DNA from 2 places in the Streptomyces sp. NPDC002181 genome. Region 2 is predicted to be linked to the other one. Evidence: riboswitches for the same ligand, from Rfam matches in the RefSeq annotation. Region 2 holds a riboswitch; the other holds the start of a gene.
What was found. Region 2 has a riboswitch for S-adenosylmethionine ahead of thrC (threonine synthase). Riboswitches for the same ligand answer to the same signal wherever they lie in the genome.
Positions count from the first base shown of each region.

Region 1: another riboswitch for S-adenosylmethionine. It lies ahead of ACFYXV_RS22685 (aminotransferase class V-fold PLP-dependent enzyme); the one in region 2 lies ahead of thrC (threonine synthase).

Region 1 covers NZ_JBIASC010000009.1:197,735-201,134, forward strand. Annotated here, with positions in the region: gene trpD (anthranilate phosphoribosyltransferase) at 1-643, shown strand, start outside; SAM riboswitch class IV at 732-848, shown strand; gene ACFYXV_RS22685 (aminotransferase class V-fold PLP-dependent enzyme) at 1,087-2,481, shown strand; gene ACFYXV_RS22690 (Lrp/AsnC family transcriptional regulator) at 2,909-3,190, opposite strand; gene ACFYXV_RS22695 (rhomboid family intramembrane serine protease) at 3,187-3,400, opposite strand, start outside.
Region 2 covers NZ_JBIASC010000012.1:142,917-146,316, reverse strand. Annotated here, with positions in the region: gene ACFYXV_RS26475 (trehalose-6-phosphate synthase) at 1-93, opposite strand, end outside; gene ACFYXV_RS26470 (glucosyl-3-phosphoglycerate synthase) at 139-1,089, opposite strand; SAM riboswitch class I at 1,296-1,445, shown strand; gene thrC (threonine synthase) at 1,463-2,737, shown strand; gene ACFYXV_RS26460 (MoaD/ThiS family protein) at 2,783-3,061, shown strand.

The sequences.
Region 1 (3,400 bases), on a different contig from region 2:
CGGCGTCAACCTGGACCTCACCCCGGCGCGGGTGGTCGAGGTCGCGGAGGAGGCCGGCATCACCTTCTGCTTCGCGGTGAAGTTCCACCCGGCGCTGCGGCACGTGGCGGCGGCCCGCAAGGAGCTGGGCATCCGGACCACGTTCAACTTCCTCGGCCCGCTGACCAATCCGGCGCGCGTACGGGCGCAGGCCACGGGTGTCGCGGACCCGCGGGTGGCGCCCATCGTGGCGGGCGTGCTGGCGGAGCGGGGCTCCTCGGCGCTGGTGTTCCGCGGTGACGACGGCCTGGACGAGCTGACGACGACGGCGACCTCCCGCGTGTGGTGGGTCCGCGACGGCCGGGTGGACGAGCAGCCGTTCGACCCGCGCGACGTCGGCATCCCGCTGGTCGACGTCTCGGCGCTGCGGGGCGCGGACGCCTCGTACAACGCGGACGTCGCCCGCCGGCTGCTGGCCGGCGAGAGCGGCCCGGTGCGCGAGGCGGTGCTGCTGAACGCGGCGGCGGCCCTGGTGGCCCTGGACCCGGGCGCGGGCTCCCTGGAGGACCAGATCCGCACCGCGATCGCCCGCGCCGCGGAGTCCATCGACTCGGGCGCGGCCCGGGCGGCCCTGGACCGCTGGGTGGCGGCCAGCAACGCCTGACCGATTCCGGCCAGGACCCCGGTTCGCGCGTATCACCATGCGGACCGGGGTCTTGTGCGCGGGGGATCTTGTGGCAGGATGCTGACCAGGTCACGAGTGACAGCGTTTTGGCCCCGGCTTGCTGTCCGGCAACCCTCCTTCCGTGGCGGGGTGCCCCGGGTGATGACCAGGTCGCAGGCAGAAAGGCCTGCGGCAAGCGCGGATCCCTCGACACCAGGGGTCCTGGTCTCTCGAGGAGCTTTTCCGTGAGCAAGCGAATGCGATAGGGCGACTCCGCCCCTTCTTCACCCTCCGTGCGGTCCTGAGCCGTCCGCGCGTCGAGGCAATCCCCGTACCACTCGCACCCGTGCATCCGCGCACCCGTTTCCGGGATGCGTGTGCCGCGTGCACCCGCGTACGGGCCGTCCGAAGCCATTCAGCCTGTCCTGCCGGGAGATACCGCCATGTCCACGTACCCGAACGCCACCACCACCGCCGCCACCGCCGTGACCGACTCCGCCGACCCCGCCTGCACCGGGCCGCTGCCGGTCCTCGGCCGGGACGTCACCGTCCCGCTCGTCACCGGCGGCGAGGTCACGTACGCGGCCCTCGACTACGCGGCCAGCGCCCCGGCGCTCCAGCGGGTCTGGGACGACGTCGCCGCGTACGCCCCGTACTACGGCAGCGTCCACCGCGGCGCGGGCTACCTCTCCCAGCTGTCCACGGACCTCTTCGAGCAGAGCCGGGCCACGGTCGCCGGGTTCCTCGACTGCCGTCCGTCCGACCAGGTGATCTTCACCCGGTCCACCACCGACTCGCTGAACCTGCTCGCCGCCGTGCTGCCGGCCGGCTGCCAGGTGTTCGTGTTCGAGACCGAGCACCACGCCTCGCTCCTGCCGTGGGGGGACGCGCAGGTCACGTACCTCAACGCGCCGCGGACCCCGGCCCAGGCCGTGGAGACCCTGGAGCGGGCGCTCGCGCAGCGGGACCCCTACGGTCCCGCGCTGGTCTGCGTCACCGGCGCGTCCAACGTCACCGGTGAGCTGTGGCCGGTGAAGGAGCTGGCCGCCGCGGCGCACGCCCACGGCGCGCGCATCGTCCTGGACGCCGCCCAGCTGGCCCCGCACCACCCCGTCTCCGTGCAGGAGCTGGACGTGGACTGGGTGGCCTTCTCCGGGCACAAGCTGTACGCGCCGTTCGGCTCGGGCGTGCTGGCCGGCCGGGCGGACTGGCTCCAGCAGGCGGAGCCGTACCTGGCCGGCGGCGGGGCCTCCCGGAAGGTCGCCCGCCGCGCGGACGGCGGCGTGGACGTCGAGTGGCACACCACGGCGGCCCGCCACGAGGCCGGCTCCCCGAACGTGATCGGGGTGTACTCGATCGCCTCCGCCTGCAAGGCCCTGACCGAGGCGGGCTTCGACGACCTCGTCGCCCGCGAGCGCCACCTCATCGACAGGGTCCGCGAGGGCCTGGCGGAGGTCCCGGCGGTCCGGATCCTCTCCCTCTTCGGGGACGACGCCCCGCGGGTCGGCGTCATCTCCTTCGTGGTCGACGGCTGGAACAGCTCGCACTTCGCGGCGGCGCTGTCGGCGGAGTACGGGATCGGCGTCCGCGACGGCCTGTTCTGCGCCCACCCGCTGGTCCGCACCCTGCTGGGCAGCGAGCCCCAGGCCCAGGGCGAATGCGGAGCCCCCGAGGCGGCCCCGGGCGAGCGCTCCCTCAACGCGATCCGCGTCAGCTTCGGCGCCGGGACCCCGGACGAGCACGTCGACCGCTTCGTCGGCGCCGTGAAGGAACTGGTCACCTCCGGAGCCAAGTGGCAGTACCGCACGGAGGAGGGCCGCTGCGTCCCGGCCGTGTGAGACTCTGCGGATCATGACGTACTGGGACCCGGTACCGACCGTTCGCGCCATGGCGGGTGAGCAGCATCCGCTGTGGCGGGGGGACCGGGTGAGCCGGGACTGGTCCGGGCCGGCGCCCGACGGCTGGGAGCAGCGGGACCGGCGCGGTGTGCCGGGCCCCTTCTACGCGGCCAGCACCGACACCTGCCTCACCGGGCGCCAGTGCGCGCCCGACCACGTCATGTACGAGGACGAGTACGGCAGTGAGTTCGTGTTCCGTGGGCCACTGCCCGCGGCGACTGGAGGAACGATGCCGCCGCCGGGGCGCGGGTGTACGTCGCCCACATCGACCGCGGCCTGGAGGACCACCTGCGCGGGTACGTCTTCCGGCTCGCAGAGGGCCGGCCCGCGCGGGCCGGGGAGGGCCTGCCCCGCCTCTGAGGGCTCGCTACGCGTCGAGGCCGATCGCGAAGGCCGCTTCCAGGTCGTGCTGGGAGTAGGTGCGGAAGGCCACGTGCGTGTCCGTCGCCTCGACGCCCGGGATCTTGCTGATGCGGCCCGGGATGATGTCCGCCAGGTTCTCGTGGCGGGCCACGCGGACCAGGGCGATCAGGTCGTACGTCCCCGTGACGGAGTAGACCTCGCTGACGCTGTCCAGCGCGGCGATCGACTCGGCGATCTCGGGGATGCGGTCCACGCTGGTCTTGATGAGCACGATCGCGGTGATCACGGCTGGCTGTCTCCCTCGGTGGCCGTCGCTGGTCGCCTCACTCTAGTCGTACGCCGATAGCGCACCCACGCGTAGGCGAAGCCGAGCGAGAAGCCCACCAGGTGGGCCAGGTACGCCACCCCCGGGCCGCTGCCCGCGCGGTGCGCGGCCACCCACTGGAGGGCGAACCAGAACAGCAGGACCATCCACGCCGGGAAGCGCAGCGGCAGG
Region 2 (3,400 bases):
GCCCCCGCCGCGCCGCGCCGTGAGGGCGCCGTCGTCGTCGAGTACGTAGGAGAGCGGGCCGCGGTTCGCTGCGACGAGTACCTGGGAAGCCATGCGGCGAACCTAGCCCGGGGCCCGCCCGCTCAAACGTCAGTTCCCTCACGCCACCCGGCGGCCGGAGTACTCCTTGACCCCGGCCATCGGCGGCCGCTCCTCGGTGTCCACGGGGTACGTCCGCGGCACGAACCCGTCCGGGCCGCGCTCGAACTGCGTCAGCTCGGGCCGTACGAGGTGCCCGCGCGAGAGCCGCAGCTGCGCCGTCCGGTAGATCGCCGCGGCCATGCGGCCCAGCGCCTGGCCGTCCTGGTGGCGGTGGAGCCGTACGCCCACGTCCACCTGGGCCAGCGCGTCCAGGCCGACCGTGTGCAGGGCGTCCACCAGCAGGCCGAGCTCCACCCCGTACCCGACGGGGAAGGGCAGGCGTTCCAGCAGGGACCGGCGCACGGCGTACTCGCCGCCCAGCGGCTGGACGAAGCCGGCCAACTGCGGCCAGTGCAGATTGAGGAGGGGACGGGCGACGAGCTCGGTGACCCGGCCGCCCTGGCCGGGGGCGTCCCCCAGCGGGCGCTCGTACATGGCCTTGACGAACTGCACGTCCGGCTCGGTCAGCAGCGGGCCGACGATCCCGGACACGAAGGCGGAGGAGAAGTCCCGCAGGTCCGCGTCCACGAAGCAGACGACGTCCCCGGTGGTCGCCAGCAGCGAGCGCCACAGCACCTCGCCCTTGCCGTGCACGGCCGGGATCCGCGGCAGGATGTCGTCGCGGTGCACCACCCGGGCGCCCGCCTTCGCGGCCACCTCGGCGGTCCGGTCGGTGGAGCCCGAGTCGATCACGACCAGTTCGTCGACCAGCGGCAGCGGCAGCCCGTCGATCAGATCGCGCCGGATCACCTCGACGATCGCGCCGACCGTCTCCTCCTCGTCGAGCGCGGGCAGCACCACGCTGACCGTGGTGCCCGCCGCCCGCTTGGCGCAGAGCAGCTGGTCGAGCGGTCGGTCGGCCGCGGACCAGGAGCGGTCCGCGAACCAGCGCTCCACCTCTTCCAGCACGTTCAGCACTCCCTGGTCGTCCGTCGGCGGTCCGTCGCCCCTCGGCGGTTTCGGCCGAAATAGGATCCATCTCGCGGTTCGGACGGCCGTCTCAACCATCCGCACCTTCGGTTACAGTCTTGAACAACGCGAAGGACCACCGCATGCCGGGGGTCCCCGCGCACAAACGCCCGGACGCGCATCCTGCGCGCAACCCGGTGCCATACCGCTCATCCAGAGGGGCAGAGGGACACGGCCCGTTGAAGCCCCGGCAACCCTCCAGTCGGTTCTCGCGCCTGCTTGCGGCAGCGAGGTCCCCGGCTAGGGAAGGTGCCAATTCCGTCTCATGGCGAAGTGCGCCATGGGGAAGATGAGGAGAAAGGGCCTCGCCATCATGGCTGCACAGACTGTTGCCACCTCTGTCGATCTCGGACCTGCCACCGGCCTCTCGTGTCGTGAGTGCGGTACCCGTTTCGAGCTCGGACCCATCTTCGCCTGCGTCGAGTGCTTCGGTCCGCTGGAAGTCGCCTACGACCTGCCGACCGGCGACCCGGAAGCGCTGCGCGCGGCGATCGAGGCCGGCCCGAACAACATCTGGCGCTACGCCCCGCTGCTGCCCGTCCCCGCGGACGTGGCCTCCAAGCCCAGCCTGAACCCCGGCTTCACCAAGCTCGTGGACGCGGCCAACCTGGCCAAGGAGCTCGGCTTCACCGGCAAGCTGTACGTCAAGGACGACTCCGGCAACCCGACGCACTCCTTCAAGGACCGCGTCGTCGCCATCGCCGTCGAGGCCGCCCGCGCCTTCGGCTTCACCACCCTGTCCTGCTCCTCCACCGGCAACCTGGCCGGCGCCGTCGGCGCCGCGGCCGCCCGGGCCGGCTTCCGCTCCTGCGTGTTCATCCCGCACGACCTGGAGCAGGGCAAGGTCGTCATGGCCGGTGTGTACGGCGGCGACCTCGTCGGCATCGAGGGCAACTACGACGACGTCAACCGCTTCTGCTCCGAGCTCATCGGCGACCCGCTGGGCGAGGGCTGGGGCTTCGTCAACGTCAACCTGCGCCCGTACTACGGCGAGGGCTCGAAGACCCTCGCCTACGAGATCTGCGAGCAGCTCGGCTGGCAGCTGCCCGACCAGATCGTGATCCCGATCGCGTCCGGCTCGCAGCTGACGAAGATCGACAAGGGTCTGCAGGAGCTGATCAAGCTCGGGCTCGTCGAGGACAAGCCGTACAAGATCTTCGGCGCGCAGGCCGAGGGCTGCTCCCCGGTCTCCACCGCGTTCAAGGCCGGCCACGACGTGGTCCGCCCGCAGAAGCCGAACACCATCGCCAAGTCGCTCGCCATCGGCAACCCGGCCGACGGCCCGTACGTCCTGGACATCGCCCGCCGTACGGGCGGCTACGTCGAGGACGTCACCGACGAGCAGGTCGTCGAGGCCATCAAGATCCTCGCGCAGACCGAGGGCATCTTCGCCGAGACCGCGGGCGGCGTGACCGTCGGCGTGACCAAGAAGCTCATCGAGAACGGGCAGCTCGACCCGGCGCTGACCACGGTGGTCCTCAACACCGGTGACGGTCTCAAGACCCTGGAGGCGGTGGCCGCGGACAGCGGGCAGACCGCCACCATCCGCCCGAGCCTGGACGCGTTCCGCGCCGCCGGCCTGGCCTGAGCCCGACCCGACCCATACCTGCAAACCCGGAAAGGCAGTAGCGCCATGAGCGTCAACGTCCGCATCCCCACCATCCTGCGCACCTACACCGGCGGCCAGGCCGAGGTCTCCGCCGAGGGCGCGACCCTCTCCGAGGTCATCGCCTCCCTGGAGGCGAACCACCCGGGCATCGCCGCCCGCGTCCTGGACGACCAGGGCAAGCTGCGCCGCTTCGTGAACGTCTACGTCAACGACGACGACGTGCGCTTCGAGGGTGGTCTGGACGCGGTGACGCCGGACGGCGCGGGCGTCTCGATCATCCCCGCCGTCGCGGGCGGCTGCTGACCGGCGAAAGCCTCAGAATTACCCCCTCCGGTAAAAGCGGAGGGGGTAATTCTGCTTGATTGGGCGCGGTAGGGTTGGGGAAGTCCCCTCCGCTGTTCTTGCCCGCCGCATATGAGCGGGTCGAGTGATGGTTGACATTGAGTCAATGTCCGAGTGCGGTATGGGGCTTTGGCGAGATATGCCGGGTCCGAGTTGCCCGAGAATATGCCAACTTTTCACTGTATTTCAATGTATCCCCGTGTCCAGAATTCTCGTCGGATTGACCTGTTGCAGACAGCAGCGGTGCGGATACATTCAGCCCCGGTCGAGGCGTTCCGGCGCAAGTTCTGACCCGGGACC